DNA from 4 places in the Lelliottia sp. JS-SCA-14 genome. Region 3 is predicted to be linked to each of the others. Evidence: predicted binding sites of a transcription regulator. Region 3 holds the regulator's gene; each other region holds the start of a gene.
The links. Region 3 encodes PurR, which represses purine synthesis genes. Its sites were predicted from a motif close to CANGCAAACGTTTGCNTG; they were not measured.
Positions count from the first base shown of each region.

Region 1: U9O48_RS05150 (nucleoside-specific channel-forming protein Tsx) is a predicted target of PurR. The motif match lies at 2,879-2,896, and genes of this name have one in related genera.
Region 2: purL (phosphoribosylformylglycinamidine synthase) is a predicted target of PurR. The motif match lies at 2,758-2,775, and genes of this name have one in related genera.
Region 4: cvpA (colicin V production protein) is a predicted target of PurR. The motif match lies at 3,073-3,090, and genes of this name have one in related genera.

Region 1 covers NZ_CP141606.1:1,111,330-1,117,298, forward strand. The annotation lists gene secF (protein translocase subunit SecF) at 1-282, shown strand, start outside; gene U9O48_RS05145 (M24 family metallopeptidase) at 392-1,777, shown strand; gene U9O48_RS05150 (nucleoside-specific channel-forming protein Tsx) at 1,855-2,739, opposite strand; gene U9O48_RS05155 (DUF3251 domain-containing protein) at 3,007-3,546, opposite strand; gene nrdR (transcriptional regulator NrdR) at 3,700-4,149, shown strand; gene ribD (bifunctional diaminohydroxyphosphoribosylaminopyrimidine deaminase/5-amino-6-(5-phosphoribosylamino)uracil reductase RibD) at 4,154-5,257, shown strand; gene ribE (6,7-dimethyl-8-ribityllumazine synthase) at 5,345-5,815, shown strand; gene nusB (transcription antitermination factor NusB) at 5,837-5,969, shown strand, end outside.
Region 2 covers NZ_CP141606.1:3,533,207-3,539,175, forward strand. The annotation lists gene purL (phosphoribosylformylglycinamidine synthase) at 1-2,673, opposite strand, end outside; partial or broken gene mltF (membrane-bound lytic murein transglycosylase MltF) at 2,925-4,490, shown strand; gene tadA (tRNA adenosine(34) deaminase TadA) at 4,378-4,917, opposite strand; gene yfhb (phosphatidylglycerophosphatase C) at 4,942-5,577, opposite strand; gene U9O48_RS16480 (PTS transporter subunit EIIC) at 5,581-5,969, opposite strand, start outside.
Region 3 covers NZ_CP141606.1:2,156,753-2,162,721, forward strand. The annotation lists gene punC (purine nucleoside transporter PunC) at 1-644, opposite strand, end outside; gene punR (DNA-binding transcriptional activator PunR) at 760-1,671, shown strand; gene purR (HTH-type transcriptional repressor PurR) at 1,690-2,715, opposite strand; gene U9O48_RS10130 (YnhF family membrane protein) at 3,012-3,101, shown strand; gene U9O48_RS10135 (MFS transporter) at 3,271-4,437, shown strand; gene sodB (superoxide dismutase [Fe]) at 4,477-5,058, opposite strand; gene U9O48_RS10145 (C40 family peptidase) at 5,181-5,948, opposite strand.
Region 4 covers NZ_CP141606.1:3,342,208-3,348,176, reverse strand. The annotation lists gene accD (acetyl-CoA carboxylase, carboxyltransferase subunit beta) at 1-843, shown strand, start outside; gene folC (bifunctional tetrahydrofolate synthase/dihydrofolate synthase) at 913-2,181, shown strand; gene dedD (cell division protein DedD) at 2,171-2,866, shown strand; gene cvpA (colicin V production protein) at 3,146-3,634, shown strand; gene purF (amidophosphoribosyltransferase) at 3,670-5,187, shown strand; gene U9O48_RS15590 (UbiX family flavin prenyltransferase) at 5,277-5,846, shown strand.

The DNA.
Region 1 (5,969 bases), 1.0 Mb from region 3:
GGTACGCCGTACGAAATCTTCAACGTCTCTCTGACCCAAACGTTGCACCGTACGTTGATCACTTCCGGGACGACCTTGATGGTTATCCTGATGCTGTTCCTCTTCGGTGGCCCGGTGCTGGAAGGCTTCTCGCTGACCATGCTGATCGGTGTCTCCATCGGTACGGCGTCTTCTATCTACGTCGCGTCCGCGCTGGCGTTGAAACTGGGCATGAAGCGTGAGCACCTGCTCCAGCAGAAAGTTGAGAAGGAAGGGGCGGATCAGCCGTCCATCCTGCCGTAACGGCAACAGCAATCTGATAACGGAATCCCGGTCGCAAGGCCGGGATTTTTTTATTACAGCCCCCACCAATTTGGTTACTCTCCCTGTAGACGTCAAACGACATGGAGTAATGCCGATGGTCACCCTTTCTTCTGTTCCCCAGCCTGCCGTCTGGCACGGCATCCCTTCCGTTACGCTAAGCGATGAAACCTTGCGTGAGCGTAAAGCTAAAGTATTGCTCCGCATGCAGCAGCAGGGGCTGGACGCGCTGGTTATCTACGCTGACAAAGAGCACGGCGGCAACTTTGAATACCTCACCGGTTTTATTCCGCGCTTTGAAGAGGCGCTGCTGGTGCTGCATTCTACGGGCGAAGCGGTTCTGGTGCTGGGGAATGAAAACCTCAAGCTGGCCGCTCATGCGCGACTCGAGAATCGGGTTGTCCATGCGCCGTGGTTTTCGCTGCCGAATCAGCCGATGGATAATCAACAGTCGCTGCCGGTGCTGCTGAAATCCGCTGGCGTGACGACGGGTAAAACCCTCGGGTTAGCGGGCTGGAAGCTGTTTACGGGCAAGGGCGACGACGTAAGTCAGATGTTCGATCTGCCTGCGTTTATCGTCGATGCGATTCGCCAGGCGGGTGAGGGTACTGCGCATTTGCGCAATGCTACCGGGATTTTTATCGATCCTGACGGCGGAGCCCGCACAACCAACAATGCCAATGAAATCGCGCACTACGAATACGGTGCGAACCTGGCCTCCACGGCGATCCTCACGGCGTTAAACGCCATCGCACCCGGTAAAACCGAAAAAGAGATCGCTTCTCTGCTGGCGGCAGAAGGCCAGCCGAACAATGTGGTGACGATCGCGGCGACGGGCGATCGTTTCGCGTTCGCCAATCTCTACCCCAGCGACAAAGCTATTCAGCGCGGGGATAAATTCTCGCTCACCGCCAGCTACAAAGGCGGGTTAAGCAGCCGGGCGGCTTACGTCGTGGCGGATGCATCGGAGCTTGCGCCCGCGGTTGCTGACTATCTCGACGTGGTGGCTAAACCCTATTTCCAGGCGGTGGTGACCTGGCTTGAACATCTGCACATCGGGATGCGCGGCGGGGAGATGTATGACCTGATTGAGCAGGTTCTGCCGAAAGCTGAGTACCACTGGCAGCTGAATCCGGGGCATCTGGTGGCGGATGAAGAGTGGCTCTGCTCGCCGATTGGCCCGAAATCAGACGCTCTCTTGCGAAGCGGGATGATGCTGCAGATCGATATTATTCCTTCCCGAGCCGGATACGCCGGGGCAAGCATTGAGGATACGGTAGCGCTGGCGGATGAGCCGTTGCGTCAGGCGCTTGCAAGTGAGTATCCTGCGCTGTGGGAGCGGGTGGTGGCGCGCCGGGCGTACATTGCGGAGCATATCGGTATTCAGCTGCCGGATGAGGTGCTGCCGATGTCTAACACCGTGGGCTATTTGCGTCCGTGGCTGCTGGATCAGGGGCGGGCGCTGGTCTGCAAATAGCAAAAAGCCAGCATTGAGCTGGCTTTTGATGCCGGATGGCGCTTCGCTTATCCGGCCTACGGTTCGTGCTGTTGGGATTAGAAGTTGTAACCCACAACCAGGTAACCACCCCAACCGGTAGAACGGACGCTGAAATCACCGTCGCCGAAGTTCAGGCTTGCGTCGTCGTTCCACTGACCACCGTTGTGCCAGTAACGCGCAACTACGGAGTAGTGCCAGTGATCGTAGTTCAGCGCCAGGATGTGGCTGGACGCGATAGAGTTGCTGGTGCGCGCCTGCTTACCGTTGTTGTCGATGAAGTTGTCATCGCCCAGATCGGAACCCCAGTCGAAGTTGGTGAAGCCGATATAGCTCAGGTTACCGCCCCACAGCTGGGTGATCGGTACAAAGTATTTCACTTTGAAACGGTAGCCATCCCACTCGTTTTCGTTAGACGCACCGTAGTTCTGCCACTGGTATTTTGCATACACGTTCATGGACAGGCTCATCGGCAGACCGGTGTCAATGTCCGTACCCAGACCCATGTACCAGGTGCTCTGACGGCCAGACTTGTTGCGGCCCATATCGTAGATGTAGTTGTTCGCCACATACCACTCTTTGAACGGACCGAAGCTCAGGTCTGCGCCTGTCAGCTTGTCGATAGAAAAGCGCGGTTCAATTTCCATGAACAGCGGAGAACCGTGGTTCCAGATACCTTTCGCGTCGGTGTTACCACCGAAGAAGACCGGGGCATCGGCGTAACCGTAGAAATCAAACCAGTCTTTCTTGGCGAAAGCTTCGTATTCCAGGTAGGTATCGTTGCGGATCTGTGGTCCGAAGCGGGTGTGGTAGCTGCCTACCACGTTGACGCTCTGGTGCCACCAGTCGGAAACATATTCAGGTTTTGAATTTTCTGCTGCGTTAACAGCGAAAGAGGAAGAAAGTGCCAGAACTGCACCGGCTGCTAATAATGTTTTTTTCATAATCATGCCACTGATTGAAAATCCCTTCCGGGATGTGAAAGATGCGCGATTTGCGTTTCTAAATATTTCGTGTTTCTGCGGAGCCTATTATAGGAATCCCTGCTCACAAAAATATGTGTTGTTTCACATATCTCTCATACGCGTAATCGATTGCGTTCACGTTTGCGTACTTTAAACGGCGGGGATTGTAACGGCAATCATTCATGTTGCCAATATTTGCGGAATGTAAGGGGGAGCGGAACGCGGTAAACGTTCCGCTGGAAGATGTTACTGAACGGCGGGCTGGATATCGTGGATGCGGATGAAACCTAACTGTTCCGGCGTTGTGCCGTTCAATTGCAGCGGGATATCGACATCGCTCGGAGCCAGCACGCTGGCCGGAGCCGTCACCAGCTGATTCTGCACGTTCACTTCCTGATAACTCTCGGTCGTGCCCTGCAGCTGGCCCCACTCGACGGTGCCGCTAAACGCCGGGAGCGGATCGTTGGACTGGCCCTGAATACGCAGCGTCGCGCGCGTGCCGTCGGCGTTTGGTGCAACGTTCACCAGCGACATGCGCAGCGTACCGATCTGGCTTTTCAGCAGGGCAGGCGTGTTCGCGCCCGGCAGCAGGTACACACCGCTGCTGGATTTGGCATTCAGCGCGTTTTGCTGGGTGATCTTGACCGTCTCCTGGTTCAGCTTCGTCATCGCCGTATTGAGCGTGTTCACGCTCTGTTTCATCTGGCGTACTTCGCTTTGCTGCGCGCAGGCGCTGAGGGTGAAGAGACTTCCCACCACGAGAATTCTTAGGTAACGTCTTGTCATTGCGTTTAATTCCCTGAAATAACGGATTGCCCTAATGGTAGTCAGGAACACGCCGTCAGGTATAGATCCTTTGTCTCAAAAACGCTCTTCCTTTGTTGTGGGCCCAGTTCGGGGTAAAATAGAGTTCAGTTAACCAGATAGCCAGGACACCGTATGCATTGCCCATTCTGTTCCGCTGTGGATACCAAAGTAATCGACTCCCGTCTTGTAGGTGAAGGCTCCTCGGTCCGCCGTCGTCGGCAGTGTCTGGTGTGCAACGAACGTTTCACCACCTTCGAGGTGGCAGAGCTGGTGATGCCGCGCGTGGTGAAAAGTAACGATGTGCGCGAGCCGTTCAACGAAGAGAAACTGCGCAGAGGGATGCTAAAAGCACTGGAAAAACGGCCAGTCAGCGCAGATGACGTCGAAATGGCGCTTAATCACATTAAATCGCATCTGCGTGGCACCGGCGAGCGCGAAGTGCCGAGCAAAATGATCGGCAACCTGGTGATGGAGCAGCTTAAAAAGCTCGATAAAGTGGCCTACATCCGCTTCGCGTCTGTCTATCGCAGCTTCGAAGACATCAAAGAATTCGGCGAAGAGATCGCCCGCCTACAGGATTAAGCCCATGCAGGATGAGATTTACATGGCGCGAGCGATGAAGCTCGCGCAGCGCGGACGATTCACCACCCATCCCAATCCGAACGTTGGCTGCGTCATTGTCAAAGACGGCGAGATCGTCGGCGAAGGTTTTCACTATCGCGCCGGTGAGCCGCACGCAGAAGTTCACGCGCTACGTATGGCGGGCGAAAAAGCCCGCGGCGCGACGGCCTATGTGACGCTGGAGCCCTGCAGCCATCACGGGCGCACGCCGCCATGCTGCGAAGCGCTAATCGCGGCGGGTGTGGCGCGGGTCGTCACCTCTATGCAGGACCCGAACCCGCAGGTGGCGGGGCGCGGACTGTATCGCCTGCAGCAAGAGGGGATCGACGTCAGCCACGGGCTGATGATGAACGATGCCGAGGCGCTGAATAAAGGTTTTCTCAAGCGCATGCGGACCGGTTTTCCGTACATCCAGCTGAAGCTGGGCGCATCCGTCGACGGTCGTACGGCGATGGCCAGCGGTGAAAGCCAGTGGATCACCTCCCCGCAGGCAAGGCGCGATGTGCAACGTCTGCGCGCGCAAAGCCATGCTATTCTCACCAGCAGTGAAACGGTGCTGGCGGATGATCCGGCGATGACCGTGCGCTGGGACGAGCTCGACGCCGACACCCAGGCGCTCTATCCGCAAGAGAATCTGCGCCAGCCGCTGCGCATTGTACTGGATCGTCAGAATCGCGTCACACCCGCGCACCGCATCGTGCAGCAGCCGGGCGAAACCTGGATTGCGCGTACCCAGGAAGATGGCCGCGAATGGCCGGAAACCGTGCGCAGCTTCATGGTGCCGGAGCATAACGGCCACATCGATTTAGTGGTGATGATGATGCTGCTCGGCAAACAGCAGGTGAACAGCATCTGGGTCGAAGCTGGCCCGACGCTTGCCGGTGCGCTGTTGCAGGCAGGGCTGGTGGATGAACTGATTGTCTACGTTGCGCCTAAACTGTTAGGTGACGATGCGCGCGGCCTGTTTGTGCTGCCCGGCCTTGAAAAACTGGCCGACGCACCGCAGCTCAAATTTAGCGAAATTCGGCAGGTTGGCCCGGACGTGTGCCTGCATTTAACCCCTGCGTGAGGCTTTCTGAAATAGAGAAGCAGTGCGCGAAGTATTATGATAAAATCCGCCCCCCTGCGGGGCCAAATGAACCCGTAAAGGAAGAGTATGAATATTATTGAAGCTGCTGTTGCTACCCCGGACGCTCGCGTCGCCATCACTATTGCGCGTTTCAACAACTTCATCAACGACAGCCTGCTGGACGGCGCGATTGACGCCCTGAAACGTATTGGCCAGGTCAAAGATGACAATATTACCGTTGTTTGGGTTCCAGGTGCCTACGAACTGCCGTTGGCAGCGGGCGCTTTGGCGAAAACCGGTAAATACGACGCGGTGATTGCGCTGGGTACGGTCATTCGTGGCGGCACTGCTCACTTCGAATACGTGGCGGGTGGTGCAAGCAATGGTCTGGCGCACGTGGCACAGGATTCTGAAATTCCTGTCGCATTCGGCGTACTGACCACCGAAAGTATTGAACAAGCCATCGAACGCGCTGGCACCAAAGCCGGTAACAAAGGTGCAGAAGCTGCACTGACCGCGCTGGAAATGATCAACGTATTGAAAGCCATTAAGGCCTGATTTTTTTGTAAGGGGAATTCCGTGAAACCTGCTGCTCGTCGCCGCGCCCGTGAGTGTGCCGTCCAGGCGCTCTACTCCTGGCAGTTGTCCCAGAACGACATCGCTGATGTTGAATACCAGTTCCTGGCGGAACAAGACGTCAAAGACGTTGACG
Region 2 (5,969 bases), 1.4 Mb from region 3:
CAGCAGGCCGCCGTCTGAACGGTCGTGATAGGCCAGCAGCTTACGTTCAGCCACCAGCGCCTGAATGGCGTCGTAGAAGCCTTTCAGCTGCGCCACGTCGCGCACGTCTGCCGGTTTGTCGCCGAGTTGACGATACACCTGCGCCAGCGCGGTCGCGCCGAGGGCGTTGTGGCCTTTGCCGAGATCAATCAGCAGCAGGGCGTTATCTTCCGTGACCAGCTGCGGAGTGATGGTGTGACGCACATCTTCCACGCGGGCAAAGGCGGTGATGACCAGCGACAGAGGAGAGGTCATCTCGCGCTGTTCGTTGCCTTCCTGCCAGCGGGTTTTCATCGACATAGAGTCTTTGCCGACCGGAATGGTCAGACCCAGCGCCGGGCAGAGCTCTTCGCCCACCGCTTTTACCGCTTCGTACAGGCCAGCATCTTCGCCAGGGTGACCGGCTGCGGCCATCCAGTTGGCGGAGAGTTTGATGCGTTTGATGTCGCCGATCTGGGTCGCCGCGATGTTAGTCAGCGCTTCACCGACCGCCAGACGGGCAGAGGCCGCAAAGTCCAGCAGCGCCACCGGGGTACGTTCGCCCAGCGCCATCGCTTCACCGTAGTAGCTGTCGAGACTCGCAGTAGTCACCGCGCAGTTCGCCACCGGGATCTGCCACGGGCCGACCATCTGATCGCGGGCCACCATACCGGTCACCGATCGGTCGCCGATGGTCACGAGGAAGGTTTTTTCTGCGACGGCTGGCAGGTGCAGAACGCGATTCACCGCGTCGGCAATCGAGATGCCGCGCACATCCAGCGCTTTGCCCGCGGCTTTGCGGGTTTCCACATTGCGGGTCATCTTCGGCGTTTTGCCCAGCAGCACGTCGAGCGGCAGGTCAATCGGCTGATTGTCGAAATGCGGATCCTTCATGCTCAGGTGCAGCTCTTCCGTTGCTTCACCGATGACCGCGTACGGCGCGCGCTCGCGACGGCACAGTTCGTCGAACAGCGGCAGCTGATCAGGAGAGACCGCCAGCACGTAGCGTTCCTGGGATTCGTTACACCAGATTTCCAGCGGGCTCATGCCAGGCTCATCGCTCAGGATGTCGCGCAGGTTGAATTTGCCGCCGCGTCCGCCGTCGCTCACCAGCTCCGGCATGGCGTTAGAGAGACCGCCCGCGCCGACGTCGTGGATGAACAGAATCGGGTTGGCGTCACCAAGCTGCCAGCAGCGGTCGATCACTTCCTGGCAGCGACGTTCCATTTCCGGGTTGTCGCGCTGGACGGAGGCGAAATCGAGATCCGCGTCAGACTGACCGGATGCCATTGAAGAAGCCGCCCCGCCGCCCAGGCCGATGTTCATCGCCGGGCCGCCGAGGACGATCAGCTTCGCGCCGACGGTGATCTCACCTTTCTGCACGTGATCGGCGCGGATGTTGCCGATCCCGCCTGCCAGCATGATCGGCTTGTGGTAGCCGCGCAGCTCTTCGCCGTTGTGGCTGTCGACTTTCTCTTCGTAGGTACGGAAGTAGCCGTTCAGGGCCGGACGACCAAATTCGTTGTTAAACGCCGCGCCGCCCAGTGGGCCTTCGGTCATGATGTCGAGCGCGGTGACGATGCGCTCCGGCTTGCCGAAATCTTCTTCCCACGGCTGTTCAAAGCCAGGAATACGCAGGTTGGAGACGGAGAAACCGACCAGGCCCGCTTTCGGTTTTGCGCCGCGTCCGGTTGCGCCTTCGTCACGGATTTCACCGCCGGAACCCGTCGCCGCACCCGGCCACGGAGAAATCGCCGTCGGGTGGTTGTGTGTTTCCACTTTCATCAGGATATGCGCAGGCTCCTGATGGAAGTCATAGCGCCCTGCTTCGCGGTCGGCGAAGAAGCGGCCTACCTCGGAACCTTCCATCACCGCCGCGTTGTCTTTATAGGCAGACAGCACGTGGTCAGGCGTTTGTTCCATGGTGTTTTTGATCATTTTGAACAGCGACTTCGGCTGTTCTTCGCCGTCGATAATCCAGTCGGCGTTGAAAATCTTATGACGGCAGTGCTCGGAGTTGGCCTGCGCGAACATGTAGAGTTCGATGTCGTTCGGATTGCGGTTCAGCTTCACGAACGCATCCTGCAGGTAGTCAATCTCGTCATCGGCCAGTGCCAAGCCGAGACGCAGGTTGGCGTCAATCAGCGCCTGACGGCCTTCGCCCAGCAGATCCACGCTCTGTACCGGCGCAGGCTGATGGTGAGCGAAGAGCTGCTGTGCGTCATCCAGCGTCGCGAAAACGCTCTCCATCATGCGGTCGTGCAGCTCGTCGGCGACGGTCTGCCACTGTTCCGCGGTGAGGGTTGAGGCTTCAACGTAGTACGCCACGCCGCGTTCCAGACGATTGATCTGGCTCAGGCCGCAGTTGTGGGCAATGTCAGTGGCTTTAGAAGACCAGGGGGAGATGGTGCCAGGGCGAGGCGTCGCAAGGACCAGTTTGCCGGAAGGCGCATGGCTGCTCAGGCTCGGGCCATACTTGAGCAGACGTTCAAGCTGCTCGCGCTGCTGCGCATTTAAGGGAGCATTCAGGTCAGCAAAATGGACATACTCAGCGTAAATATTGCTTACCGGAAGGTCGGCTGCCTGAAAACGTGCCAGCAGTTTGTTGATACGGAAGGCAGACAGTGCAGGCGAACCACGCAGAATTTCCATCATAAGTCTCTCGTCTTCGAAGCGCCTGAGGCGCTTACAGTGTGCGCAAGGGGAAAACGGGCGTCATTATAGAGAATCCTGAGCGCCGACGAAACCGTTTGCGTCGAAATAAAATCATCTCGCCTTTTTATCCATCGGTGTGACCTGTCTCTCTAATTTGTTGCCAACTGACGCAAGTTTGCGCAAAATGCCGCTCAATCAATGGCAAACCTTATAATCAACATGGCTACAGCACACTGAGGCAACGCACGGCGCAGAGAATTAACTAATTGAAAAAATTAAAGATTAATTATCTGCTCATCGGCATTGTGACATTGCTGCTGGCAGCGGCCCTCTGGCCTTCTATCCCCTGGTTCGGCAAAGCCGAAAACCGTATCGCCGCGATCCAATCGCGGGGGGAGCTGCGCGTCAGTACGATCAGCTCTCCGCTGACCTACAACAATGTGAACGGCAAAATCACCGGTCTCGATTACGAGCTGGCGCAGCAGTTTGCCGACTACCTGGGCGTGAAGCTCAAAATCACCGTTCGCCAGAATATCAGCCAGCTGTTTGACGACCTGGATAACGACGATGCCGATATGCTGGCCGCCGGGCTGGTCTATAACAGCGAGCGCAGCAAAAGCTATCAGCCAGGGCCAACCTACTATTCCGTTTCGCAGCAGCTGGTCTATCGCGTCGGCAATTTGCGCCCCCGCACTCTTGCCACTCTGACCGCTCAGCAGCTCACCATCGCGCCCGGGCATGTGGTGATTGAGGATCTGCGCTCCCTCAAAGAGAAAAAATTCCCCGATCTCAGCTGGAAGGTCGACGAGAAGCTCGGCACCACGGCGCTGCTGGAGCAGGTAAAAGATAAAAAGCTGGCGTATACCATCGCCGATTCGGTGGCGATCAGCTTGTTCCAGCGCGTGCACCCGGAGATTGCGGTGGCGCTGGATGTGACCGACGAACAGCCCGTCACCTGGTTTAGCCCTCTCGACGAGGATCAAACCCTCTCCGCCGCGATGCTCGATTTCTTCAATTCGATGAATGAAGACGGCACGCTCGCACGCCTTGAGGAGAAGTATCTCGGCCACGGCGGGGATTTCGATTACGTCGATACCCGCAGCTTCCTGCGCGCGGTGGATAGCGTTCTGCCGGATCTCCAGCCGTTGTTTGAGAAATACGCCCAGGAGATCGACTGGCGTATGCTGGCGGCGATTTCCTATCAGGAATCCCACTGGGACGCGCAGGCGACTTCCCCGACCGGCGTGCGCGGCCTGATGATGCTCACCAAGAACACGGCGCAAAGCCTCGGTCTGACGGACCGTACCGATGCGGAACAGAGCATCAGCGGCGGCGCGCGCTATCTGCAGGATATGATGGCGAAAGTGCCGGAGACGGTGCCGGAGGAGGAGCGGATCTGGTTTGCGCTGGCGGCGTACAACATGGGTTACGCGCACATGCTCGACGCGCGGGCGTTGACCGCCAAAACCAAAGGTAATCCTGACAGCTGGTCTGACGTTAAACAGCGTCTGCCGCTGCTCAGCCAGAAGCCCTGGTATAACAAACTCACCTACGGCTATGCGCGCGGGCACGAGGCCTACGCGTATGTGGAAAATATCCGTAAGTACCAGATAAGCCTGGAAGGGTATCTGCTGGAGAAAGAGAAGGAAGTGATAGAGGCGAATCAGCTGGCGCAGAGCTATCCGGTGGTGTCACCGAATGAGCTTAATCACCCGACGACTTCAGTTCTGCCTTTTGTTGCTTTTTCTGCTGACGGCGCATTCGAAAGAAATCGCTTAATAGCCCCGAACAGTCTGGTGCAAGCACCCCGCCGATAATCTGCACCTGGTGGTTCATGCCCGGGTGCCCGAGCACATCCATCAGTGACCCCGCCGCGCCGGTCTTTTCATCCCGCGCGCCGTACACCAGCGTGCCGATGCGGCTGTGAACCATCGCGCCGGAGCACATCACGCAGGGTTCGAGCGTGACGTACAGCGTGGTGTCGAGTAAACGATAATTCTGCAGTACCAGTCCGCCCTGACGCAGGGCCATGATTTCCGCATGCGCGGTCGGATCGTGGCGGCCAATCGGACGGTTCCACCCTTCGCCAATCACCTGATTGTTATGCACCAGAACGGCACCCACGGGGACTTCGCCCTCATCCCAGGCGCGTTTTGCAAGGGAGAGCGCGTGGCGCATCCAGTATTCATGGTTGAGTTCAAGGTCAGACAACGAAAGGTACTCCAGTTGGAAAGCGGGCGGCATTATACACACCCGTTATGGTTAACACTATTCCAGTTGCTGAAGTTCGCCCGAGGGCGTGACGCGCCAGCGGTGCTGGCAGAAATAAAGCAGCGGGTTATCCTGCTTGCTGTCGCTGTAGCCGCTGTAAAGACGCAGCGGCGTGCCGATTTTCTTTTCAAGCTGCACCACTTTCTCATGGCCCAGACAGCGCAGCGTCAGTACCCAGCCGCCGTAAGCGCGGCCCATCTGGGTGGCAATCAGATTGACGCGCGGCAGCCAGGGGGTGTCGAAATAGACCTGCTCCACCAGCGGCTGCGGCGAGCCGGTAATCAGCCAGATATCGGCGTCGTTGGCGTTGAGATATTGCGTCAGGCGATCCTGAACCACCGGAAACGCGGTGACGTGACCGCGAAACCAGTGGACAAAATCCTGCTGAAGCTGTTTAAGCCGCGCGTCGCTGTGACCAAAGGTACAACCCCACAACAGCAGACTCATGGGCCAGCGCGCCGCGCGCCCTTTCACCAGCAGCGCAATCCCGATAACCGGCAGGAGTGGCAGCACGAGCAGTGCGTTCAGGGGCTGGCGACGCAACAGATAGCGCATAAATGTGCCAAACATATCCTGCTGATGTAGCGTTCCATCCAAATCGAAAAAGACAACGCGACGCTCGTGATTAACCAAACCTTACTCCTCTGGATCGTTGAACCCTAACAGCCAGGTCATCAGGAACCCGGCGATGACTGCTACTAAACAGCCTAACAGATAGAGCATGACTTTTCCGGTCACGATGGTTAATGCCAGCGGTAAACCGGAGATCCCGAAGGTGATAACCGTCGCCACTTTCCAGTAGCTGATCAGCGCGCCACCCACAGCGCCACCGATACAGGCGGCAAGGAACGGCTTGCCGAGCGGCAGCGTGACGCCGAAAATCAGCGGCTCGCCGATGCCCAGCAACCCAACCGGCATCGCGCCTTTGATCACTTTTTTCAGACGTTCGTTACGGGTTTTCATCAGAATGGCGACCGCAGCACCGACCTGCCCCATCCCCGCCATCGACAGGATAGGTAGTAGCG
Region 3 (5,969 bases):
GCGGCGTAGACCAGCACGTTGCCGCGATAGGCGCGGGAGCGCAGCAGGGAGAGGAAGGTGACGCGATTATCCGTCGTTTCAGCAGGTTTGGATGACGCCGGTTTCAGCGCGAAGGCCGGTAACATCAGCACCAGAGTGATGATAAACAGGGTGGCGAAGATCGCCTGCCAGTCAAAATGCACCAGGATCCAGCTGCCGAGCAGCGGGGCCAGGGCCGGAGAAAGACCGACCAGCGGCATGATGGTGGCAAAAATACGGTTCACGCGTGACGCGGGGTAGTAGTCCGTGACCAGCGCCTGCCAGGTCACCGCCGCGGCACACACGCCGAATGCCTGAATGAAACGCAACACTAAAAGCCAGGTCGCATCGCGCACCCAGAGCATGCCCAGACAGCCGACGGCAAAAATCGCCAGACCTAAGAGTAAAATCGGTTTACGACCGTAGCGGTCGGAGAGTGGTCCCCACAGCAGCTGCGCGAAGGCAAAACCGGCGAGGAACAGGCTCAGGCTGGCGCTGATGGCGGCGGCAGGGGTCTGTAAATCCGCCTGCATCGCGGCAAACGCGGGCAGGTACATGTCGGTGGCCAGGAAGCCCAGCACGCTTAAGCCGCCGAGCCAGACCAGGAATCCTTTGTTGGGTTGCATTGTTTTTATTTCCTAAAGAGGGCAGGTATTCACTGGCGCAGAGTGTAGGGAGTGCAAACTGCCTTGTGAAACGCTAATATTTGGTGGTTGCATTCAAAAATTTTGCAGGCAAAAAATGTGGTCTGAATATTCCTTAGAAGTGGTTGATGCGGTTGCGCGTAACGGCAGCTTTAGCGGCGCGGCCCAGGAACTGCACCGCGTTCCGTCTGCGGTGAGCTATACCGTGCGTCAGCTTGAAGAGTGGCTGGCGGTTCCGCTGTTTGAGCGCCGCCACCGCGACGTCGTCCTGACGCCTGCGGGCGTCTGGTTTTTGAAAGAAGGGCGATCTGTTATCAAAAAAATGATGATCACCCGCGAGCAGTGTCAGCAGATTGCCAACGGCTGGCGCGGCCATCTTGCCATTGCAGTCGATAACATCGTCAAACCGGAGCGCACCCGCCAGATGGTGGTCGATTTTTATCGCCACTTCTCGGACGTGGAGCTGCGCGTCTCCCAGGAGGTGTTCAACGGCGTGTGGGATGCGCTCTCTGACGGCAGGGTGGAGATGGCGATCGGTGCCACGCAGGCGATCCCGGTGGGCGGACGCTATGCCTTTCGCGATATGGGAGCCCTGAGCTGGACCTGCGTCGTGGCGCGCGATCATCCCCTCGCCGCCATTGAAGGTCCGCTGAGCGATGACACGTTGCGCAACTGGCCGTCGCTGGTGCTGGAAGACACGTCCCGCTCGCTGCCAAAACGCATCACCTGGCTGCTGGATAACCAGCGGCGGGTGGTGGCCCCAGACTGGGAAACCTCGGCGACCTGTCTTTCCGCAGGGCTGTGCGTCGGCATGGTGCCGGTGCATTTTGCGCGCCCGCGCATCGATCGCGGTGAGTGGGTGGCATTAACGCTGGAAAACCCGTTCCCGGATGCGGCCTGTTGCCTGACCTGGCAGCAAAACGATATGTCACCGGCGCTGGCGTGGCTGCTGGAGTATCTGGGGGATAGCGAAACGCTGAACAGAGAGTGGCTGAAGGAGCCGGAATAACCGGCCCCTCAGAGATGATTAACGGCGGTAATCGCGGAACGGACCGTCGGCGACGGAGCGGCGTTCAATCAGGCGCGGGTGGACTTCAATCGACTGCGACTCTTCACGTTTGCTGACGATGCGGTCCATCAGCATGTTGAAGGCCGTTTCACCCAGCGAGTCTTTCGGCTGGTGAATGGTCGTCAGCGCCGGGGTGAAGTAGCGGGCGTTGCGCACGTTATCGTACCCGATCACAGAAATGTCCTGCGGGACGCGCAAACCGAGTTCGTCGGCTGCGCAAAGGGCGCCCATCGCCATAATATCACCGCCGATAAAGACCGCGGTCGGACGATGTGACTGGGAGACAATCTGCTGCATGGCGCGATAGCCGGACTCAGGCTCGAAGTCGCCCTGCACGATCCAGTTTTCCGGCACCGTGATCAGCGCTTCTTCCATCGCTTTCATGAAGCCAGCCAGACGGCCTGCGCCGGTGTTGCGCTCCAGCGGACCCGGGATCACGCCGATTTCGCGGTGACCGCGTTCAATCAGGTAACGGCCCGCCATGTAGCCGCCTTCAAAGGCGTTGTCGTTCACGGAGTCGGTGAAATCGGCGCGGGTATCGCCCCAGTCCATCACCACCATCGGGATGTGACGATACTCTTCCAGCATCGAGAGCACGGATTCCGGGTATTCAGAACACATCACCAGCAGGCCATCGACGCGCTTTTGCGCCATCATTGACAGGTAAGCGCGCTGCTTTTCCTGGCTGTTCCAGGCGTTGCCGAGAATCAGGGTGTAGCCCTTCTGGAAGCAGTTTTTCTCAACGGCTTCGATGATCTCCGCGAAATAGGCGGCTTCGCTGCTGGTCGCCAGCAGGCCGATCGATTTGGTGTGATTCACTTTCAGGCTGCGCGCCACGGCACTCGGAGAGTAGTGCAGCTCTTTGATGGCAGCCCATACGGCGTTGCGCGTCTCTTCCGCAACAAAACGCGTTTTGTTAATTACATGTGATACGGTTGTAGTGGAAACGTTTGCGCGTTTCGCCACATCTTTAATTGTTGCCATTACATGTCACTCCAGACCATATCTTAAACTCCTGAAATACTTAAAGGTAAACGTTTGCCTTCTCTCACCCTTATCTCGCAATGTGAATTGCGATACGCCGGGAAAACGACTCAGAACGTCAGGAGGGGGTCAGTGGCCGGTACGCTTATAAATTTAGCGTGGAATTTTGTCTTATCTTGATGAAAAGGGGAAGAGCAAAAACGGTTATCAGTCTAAATCCAGGAAGATTTTTGGGGGAAACTGTGTAAAAATGAGCAAGCTCACTTTTCGTAAGGTGATTAAAAGGAGAAAAATTGATGAGTACCGATCTGAAGTTTTCGCTGACCACGACCGTTATTGTGCTGGCTTTGATTGTTGCAGCAGGTCTGACCGCAGCCCTGCACTGATTTAAGCGGGGGAGAGTTCTCTCCCTCGTCTCCTCTCCCTGATTGTTACCCATCCTGCAAAAATCTTTTGCTAATTTGTTAACTTCTCATTTTTTGTGATTGATGTCATGCTTTTGCCATCTTAGTCCTGTGTCGCGCGATGACGACGACACGGCATCCGGAGTTAACAATGAAAATCAATTTTCCCCTGCTGGCCCTGGCGATTGGCGCTTTTGGCATCGGCACCACCGAGTTTTCCCCGATGGGGCTGCTGCCCGTCATTGCTAAAGGTGTGGATGTCTCCATTCCGGCGGCGGGGATGCTCATCAGCGCCTATGCGATTGGGGTGATGATCGGTGCGCCGCTCATGACGCTGCTGCTCTCCCATCGTGCCCGCCGCAATGCGCTGATCTTCCTGATGGCGATTTTTACCCTTGGCAACGTGCTGTCGGCGATTGCGCCGGATTACACGACGCTGCTGCTGTCGCGCATTCTGACCAGCCTGAACCACGGCGCGTTCTTTGGCTTAGGGTCGGTAGTAGCCGCGAGCGTGGTGCCAAAACATAAGCAGGCGAGCGCGGTGGCGACGATGTTTATGGGCCTGACCATCGCCAACATTGGCGGCGTTCCGGCGGCGACCTGGCTCGGTGAAGTCATCGGCTGGCGGATGTCGTTCCTGGCCACCGCCGGGCTGGGCGTGGTGGCGATGCTCGCGCTGTTCTTCTCCCTGCCGAAAGGCGAGGCGGGTGAGCGCCCGGACGTGCGTAAAGAGCTGTCAGTGCTGGTGCGCCCGCAGGTGCTGTCTGCCCTGTTAACGACGGTGCTCGGCGCAGGTGCGATGTTCACGCTCTACACCTATATCTCTCCCGTGCTGCATGACATCACCCACGCCACGCCGCTGTTTGTGACGGCGATGCTGGTCCTGATCGGCGTGGGCTTCTCACTCGGGAACTATCTCGGCGGCAAGCTGGCGGATCGCTCGGTCACCGGTACGCTGAAAGGCTTCTTAACCCTGCTGATTGTAATTATGCTCGCCATTCCCTGGCTGGCGCGTAACGAATTCGGTGCGGCCATTGCGATGGTGGTGTGGGGCGCGGCGACCTTTGCGGTGGTTCCGCCGTTGCAGATGCGCGTGATGCGTGTGGCACACGAAGCGCCGGGTCTGTCGTCGTCCGTGAATATCGGCGCGTTTAATCTCGGTAATGCGCTCGGCGCGGCAGCGGGTGGGGCGGTGATTTCGGGCGGGCTGGGATACAGCTTTGTCCCGGTGATGGGGGCGATTATTGCGGCTCTTGGTCTGCTGCTGGTTCTCACATCCGGTCGCAAAGAGCCGGAACCGGCAAGCGTGACGGAATAAACCAAAAACGCAGAAGGGCAAAACCCTTCTGCGTGTCTCTTACGCGGCGAAGTTCTTCGCCACAAATTCCCAGTTAACCAGCGCCCAGAAGTGCTCAAGGTAGTTCGGGCGAGCGTTACGGTAATCGATATAGTAAGCGTGTTCCCACACATCGACGGTCATCAGCGGTTTCGCGCTGGTGGTCAGTGGGGTGCCTGCGTTAGAGGTGGAAACGATAGCCAGTTTGCCATCTGCCTCTTTCACCAGCCACGTCCAGCCAGAACCGAAGTTCTTGATTGCGGCGTCAGTAAACTTCGCTTTGAAATCAGCAAAGCTGCCAAACGCGGCATTGATCGCTGCAGCCAGTTCACCGGTCGGTTCGCCACCGGCGTTCGGGGCCAGGCAGTGCCAGTAGAACGTGTGGTTCCAGACCTGAGCCGCGTTGTTGAACACGCCACCTTCAGAGCTACGCACGATCTCTTCCAGCGTTTTGCCTTCAAACGCAGTGCCTTTCACCAGATTGTTCAGGTTAGTGACATAGGTCTGATGGTGTTTGCCGTAGTGATACTCCAGGGTTTCCGCGGAAATGTGCGGAGCCAGGGCGTCTTTTGCATACGGTAATGCAGGTAATTCGAACGACATTGCTTCTCTCCTTATTATAGTGTTGCACGCCAATAACCCTATTGAGTGCATGGATAGAGTAGCAAATTGAAAGGGTATGCAAAAGAGGAACTTACCCTGCCGACGGCGCGGCAGGGCAGGGATTAGCGAATGGTTTTCGGTGTCATCACGCGGCGCGCGCCAACGTAATGGCGGACCCAGTAGTCTTCGCTCAGGGAGGTGATTTGAATGTCCTGGCCGCTGCGAGGAGACTGAATGAATTTCCCGTTGCCGACGTAAACGCCCACGTGATCGGCGGTGCCGCGACCCTGGGTGCGGAAGAAGACCAGATCGCCGCTCTCCAGTTCACCGCGATTAACTGACGCGGCATCGCGCAGGTGATACATCTCGTTCGCGGTGCGTGGAATGCGGAACTTCACCAGATCTTTATACGCGTAATAGACCAGACCGCTGCAGTCGAAACCGGTGCGCGGGGAGGTGCCACCCCAGTGATACGGTTTGCCAATCTGACCCATCAGTTTGTTCATCGCGGTTTTTTGCGCTTTCTGCACGCGCACTTTATGCACCTCAGAGAGCTTCGCCGTTTTGCCCACTTTCACGCAGTTAGTTTTGTGGCCTTTACGCACGGTGCATTTTTCCGGAGTTACTTTTGCGGTGCGGGTCGGTTTGCTTCGGGTTTTACTGGTGAGGGCCTTACTGGAGGTGGACTGCTTGCGAGCGGTGGTGGTTTTTTTCTTTTCGCTTTTACTGGAGCTGGTGGTTTTTTTCTTACGTTCTGTGGTTTTCGCCAGATGCGATTTCTGCACGGCAGAGTGCCGCGCCTGCTCGGAGGCGTTAGCCGCTGGCGTGAAAACAAGTGATGTAAATAGTAAAGCACAGAGCGTGATCGAGATTTTTGTTATCCGCGCCACTGAGCATTCCTCTGAATTAGG
Region 4 (5,969 bases), 1.2 Mb from region 3:
GGGGTGTGGACCAAGTGTGACAGCTGCGGCCAGGTCTTGTACCGCGCTGAGCTGGAACGCAATCTTGAGGTGTGCCCGAAGTGTGACCACCACATGCGTATGTCGGCGCGTAATCGCCTGCATAGCCTGCTGGATGAAGGTTCCATGGTTGAACTGGGTAGCGAACTTGAGCCAAAAGATGTGCTGAAGTTCCGTGACTCCAAGAAATACAAAGACAGACTGGCTTCTGCTCAGAAAGAGACCGGCGAGAAAGACGCGCTGATCGTGATGAAAGGCACCCTGCACGAGATGCCGGTTGTCGCTGTGGCCTTTGAGTTCTCCTTTATGGGCGGCTCAATGGGTTCCGTCGTCGGTGCGCGTTTCATCCGTGCCGTTGAGCAGGCGCTGGAAGACAACTGCCCGCTGATCTGCTTCTCCGCCTCCGGCGGTGCACGTATGCAGGAAGCGCTGATGTCCCTGATGCAGATGGCGAAAACCTCTGCGGCACTGGGCAAAATGCAGGAACGCGGTCTGCCGTACATCTCCGTTCTGACCGACCCGACCATGGGCGGCGTATCGGCGAGTTTTGCGATGCTGGGCGATCTGAACATCGCTGAACCGAAAGCGCTGATCGGCTTTGCCGGTCCACGCGTTATCGAACAGACCGTGCGTGAGAAACTGCCGCCGGGCTTCCAGCGCAGTGAATTCCTGATCGAAAAAGGCGCTATCGACATGATCGTTCGCCGCCCGGAAATGCGCCTGAAACTGGCAAGCATCCTGGCGAAGCTGATGAATCTGCCGTCGCCAAGTCCGGACGAGCCGCGTGAAGGCGTGGTCGTGCCGCATCAGGAACCCGAAGCCTGATAACTCAAAAAGGGCAGGGCCAGACGGCGCTGCCCTTTTGCTTTCTAACCTAAAATGAAAGTGCGTATCATGGAAAAACAAATGATTCCCCAAGCCACGTCACCCCTGGTCACGTGGCTTTCTTATCTGGAAAATCTGCACAGTAAAACTATCGATATGGGACTGGATCGCGTGAGCCAGGTCGCTGCGCGTTTAGATGTCCTCAAGCCCGCGCCATTCGTCTTTACCGTAGCGGGAACCAACGGCAAAGGCACCACCTGCCGCACCCTCGAATCGATGCTGATGGCCGCCGGTTACAAGGTGGGCGTTTACAGCTCCCCGCATCTGGTGCGCTACACCGAGCGCGTGCGCGTGCAGAATACCGAGCTGCCGGAATCGGCGCACACCGCCTCTTTTGCGGAAATCGAAGCCGCGCGCGGTGAGATTTCGCTCTCCTATTTTGAGTACGGCACGCTCTCCGCCCTGTGGCTGTTCAAACAGGCGCAGCTGGACGTGGTGATCCTCGAAGTCGGTTTAGGCGGACGCCTGGACGCCACTAACATGGTCGATGCCGACGTCGCCGTAGTGACCAGCATCGCGCTAGATCACACGGACTGGCTGGGGCCAGACCGCGAAAGCATTGGTCGCGAAAAAGCGGGCGTTTTCCGCGCCAACAAACCTGCCGTGGTGGGTGAGCCGGATATGCCGCACACCATCGCCGATGTGGCGCAGGAGAAGGGGGCGCATCTGATGCGTCGCGGCGTTGACTGGCAGTATGAGGTGACGGCTGACGGCTGGCGCTTTAGCGACGCTCAGGGCGTGCTGGATAATCTGCCGTTGCCGCAGGTTCCGCAGCCGAACGCCGCTACCGCGCTGGCGGCCATTCGCGCCAGTGGACTGGCGGTGAGCGAACAGGCGATTCGTGACGGTATTCAGAATGCGCTTCTGCCGGGACGTTTTCAGATTGTCAGCGAGTCTCCGCGTTTGATCCTGGACGTGGCGCACAATCCCCATGCCGCGGCCTACCTCGCAGAACGACTCAAATCCCTGCCAAAAACCGGGCGAGTGCTGGCGGTTATCGGTATGCTTCATGATAAAGATATTGCTGGCACACTGGCCTGCATGGAGAGTGTCGTCGATTGCTGGTATTGTGCTCCACTGGAAGGCCCACGGGGCGCGTCTGCCGAACAGTTGATGGAACATCTCGCGCAGGGCGAAGCTTATGAAAACGTGGCGCTGGCATGGCACGCCGCGATGGCGGATGCTAAACCTGAAGATACCGTGCTGGTGTGTGGATCGTTTCACACCGTAGCGCATGTCATGGAAGTGATGGAGGCGGGGAGAACCGGTGGCAAGTAAGTTTCAGAACCGTTTAACAGGAACCATTGTGCTGGTTGCGCTGGGAGTGATTATTCTCCCGGGACTGCTCGACGGGCAGAAAAAACATTATCAGGATGAGTTCGCGGCGATCCCGCTGGTGCCGAAGCCCGGCGATCGCGACGAGCCCGACATGCTGCCTGCGGCCACGCAGGCGCTGCCTGCTCAGCCTCCGGAAGGGGCGGCAGAAGAGGTGCGTGCCGGTGATGCGGCGGCACCGTCGCTCGATCCCTCTCGTTTGACGGCAAGCAACACCGGTGAACTGGACCCTGTTCCGGAACCGGTCGTGCAGCCTAAGCCTGCCGCGAAACCGGCGGACAAACCCCAGCCGAAACCGCAGCGCGATAAAGCCAGCGAGCAGATTGCCGCTGCGGCAGAAGCGCCGCCGGAAAAACCGGTTCAGGAAGAGAAACCTGCGCCGACCGGGAAAGCGTACGTGGTGCAGCTTGGGGCGTTGAAAAATGCCGATAAAGTCAATGAAGTGGTGGGTAAACTCCGCGGGGCAGGGTATCGGGTTTACACTTCACCTTCGACGCCGGTACAGGGTAAAATTACCCGCATTCTGGTCGGCCCGGACGCCTCGAAAGATAAGCTGAAAGGATCGCTTGGCGAGCTGAAGCAGATCTCCGGGTTGAGCGGTGTGGTGATGAATTATAGCGCGAACTGATAGGCGCTAATCCCCCCTCACCCTAACCCTCTCCCCATAGGGGAGAGGGGACTGTTCGGTGCGGTCTTTTCTCCCTCGCCCCTTTGGGGAGAGGGCCGGGGTGAGGGGAAAATCGCGTGCGCCAGATTGCCAGATAAGGCAACAAGGCCGACGGCGTTGAGCATTTTTTCAGCGCCTTTTTTATTTACGCGCGGGAAGGAAATCCCTACGCAAACGTTTTCTTTTTCTGTTAGAATTCGCCCCGAACTGGATGACAGGGCGTTTAATCGTGGGACACATATGGTCTGGATTGATTACGCCATCATTGCGGTGATAGGTTTTTCCTGTCTGGTTAGCCTGATCCGTGGCTTTGTTCGTGAAGCGTTATCGCTGGTGACATGGGGTTGTGCTTTCTTTGTTGCCAGTCATTACTACACTTACCTGTCTGTCTGGTTCACGGGCTTTGAAGATGAACTGGTCCGAAATGGAATCGCCATCGCGGTGCTGTTTGTCGCGACGCTTCTCGTCGGCGCTATCGTGAACTACGTGATAGGTCAGCTGGTCGAGAAAACCGGTCTGTCAGGAACGGACAGGGTACTGGGGATCTGTTTTGGTGCGCTGCGAGGCGCGCTGATCGTGGCAGCGATTCTGTTCTTCCTTGATACCTTTACCGGGTTTTCAAAAAGCGAAGACTGGAGCAAGTCCCAGCTGATTCCACAGTTCAGCTTCATCATCAGATGGTTCTTTGACTATCTGCAAAGCTCGTCGAGTTTCTTGCCCAAAGTGTAATCACTTTGAGATGTGGCTTAACGAGGAAAAGACGAATGTGCGGTATTGTCGGTATCGCCGGTTTCATGCCGGTAAACCAGTCTATTTATGACGCGTTATCGGTGCTTCAGCACCGTGGCCAGGATGCAGCAGGCATCATTACCATTGATGCCAACAACTGTTTCCGTTTACGCAAAGCGAATGGCCTGGTCAACGATGTATTTGAAGCCCGCCATATGCAGCGCCTGCAGGGCAATATGGGGATTGGCCACGTTCGTTATCCTACTGCTGGCAGTTCCAGCGCCTCTGAAGCACAACCTTTCTACGTCAACTCTCCGTATGGCATCACGCTTGCCCACAATGGCAACCTGACCAACGCGCACGAGCTGCGTAAAAAGCTGTTCGAAGAGAAGCGTCGCCACATTAACACCACCTCTGATTCTGAAATCCTGCTCAATATCTTTGCCAGCGAGCTGGATAACTTCCGCCATTACCCGCTGGAAGCAGACAACATTTTTGCCGCCATTGCCGCGACTAACCGCCAGATCCGTGGCGCATATGCCTGCGTGGCGATGATTATCGGCCACGGTATGGTGGCGTTCCGCGATCCTAACGGCATCCGTCCGCTGGTGCTGGGTAAACGCGATCTGGGCGATGGCCGTACCGAGTACATGGTCGCCTCCGAAAGCGTGGCGCTGGATACCCTGGGCTTTGAGTTCCTGCGCGACGTCGCACCGGGCGAAGCTGTCTACATCACTGAAAAAGGCCAGCTGTTTACCCGCCAGTGCGCGGAAAACCCGGTCAGCAATCCGTGCCTGTTCGAATATGTGTACTTCGCCCGTCCGGACTCGTTCATCGACAAGATTTCCGTGTACAGCGCGCGTGTGAACATGGGCACCAAGCTCGGTGAGAAGATTGCCCGTGAGTGGGACGATCTGGATATCGACGTGGTCATCCCGATCCCGGAAACCTCCTGCGATATCGCCCTGGAAATGGCGCGAATCCTGGGTAAACCGTACCGTCAGGGCTTCGTTAAGAACCGCTACGTGGGCCGCACCTTTATCATGCCGGGCCAGCAGCTGCGTCGTAAGTCCGTGCGTCGTAAGCTCAACGCCAACCGCGCTGAGTTCCGCGATAAGAACGTGCTGCTGGTGGACGACTCCATTGTGCGCGGCACCACGTCTGAGCAGATCATCGAGATGGCGCGTGAAGCGGGTGCGAAGAAGGTCTATCTGGCCTCTGCTGCGCCGGAAATTCGCTTCCCGAACGTCTACGGCATCGACATGCCGACCGCCAACGAGCTGATTGCTCACGGTCGCGAAGTGGATGAGATTCGCCAGATCATCGGCGCTGACGGCCTGATTTTCCAGGACCTGAGCGATCTGATTGACGCCGTACGCGCCGAGAACCCGGATATTCAGCAGTTTGAGTGCTCGGTCTTCAACGGTATTTACGTGACTAAAGACGTTGATCAGCAGTATCTTGACTATCTCGACTCGCTGCGCAACGACGATGCGAAAGCCGTGCAGATGCAAAACGATCTCGAAAGCTTAGAGATGCACAACGAAGGCTAAGTCTTCGGCAAGTGAGGGCGGGCGCCCTCACTTGCAACTCCCCGCAAAATCCTGCACAGTCTGCCCGAGATGCAAGTAAGGGCGAAATCATGAAACAACTCATTGTAGGGATCTCCGGTGCCAGCGGTGCCATTTACGGCGTACGACTGCTGGAAGTACTGCGCGACGTGGCGGATGTCCAGACCCATCTGGTGATGAGCCAGGCGGCGCGTCAGACCCTCTCCCTCGAAACCGATTTTTCCCTGCGCGACGTTCAGGCCCTGGCCGACGTGGTGCACGATGCCCGCGATATCGCCGCCAGCATCTCTTCAGGCTCGTTTAAAACTGCTGGCATGGTTATCCTGCCGTGCTCCATCAAAACGCTCTCTGGCATCGTGAACAGCTATACGGACACGCTGGTGACGCGCGCCGCCGACGTGGTGCTGAAAGAGCGCCGCACCCTGGTGCTCTGCGTGCGTGAAACGCCGCTGCATCTCGGCCATTTGCGCCTGATGACCCAGGCGGCGGAGCTGGGCGCGGTGATTATGCCGCCGGTGCCGGCGTTTTATCATCGCCCGCAAACGCTGGACGACGTGATCAACCAGACGGTCAATCGCGTACTGGATCAGTTTGACATCGACCTGCCGGAAGATCTCTTCGCCCGCTGGCAGGGCGCATAACCCGTTGCCCGTTTTGGGTGCATGATAAGCCTGGTTGCCCCGTTGCGGGGCAATTATGCAACCGCGATCATATCCTCGACATTTAATTCGTTTTTTCCCTTTCTCCCTCTCCGGTTCGTTTGG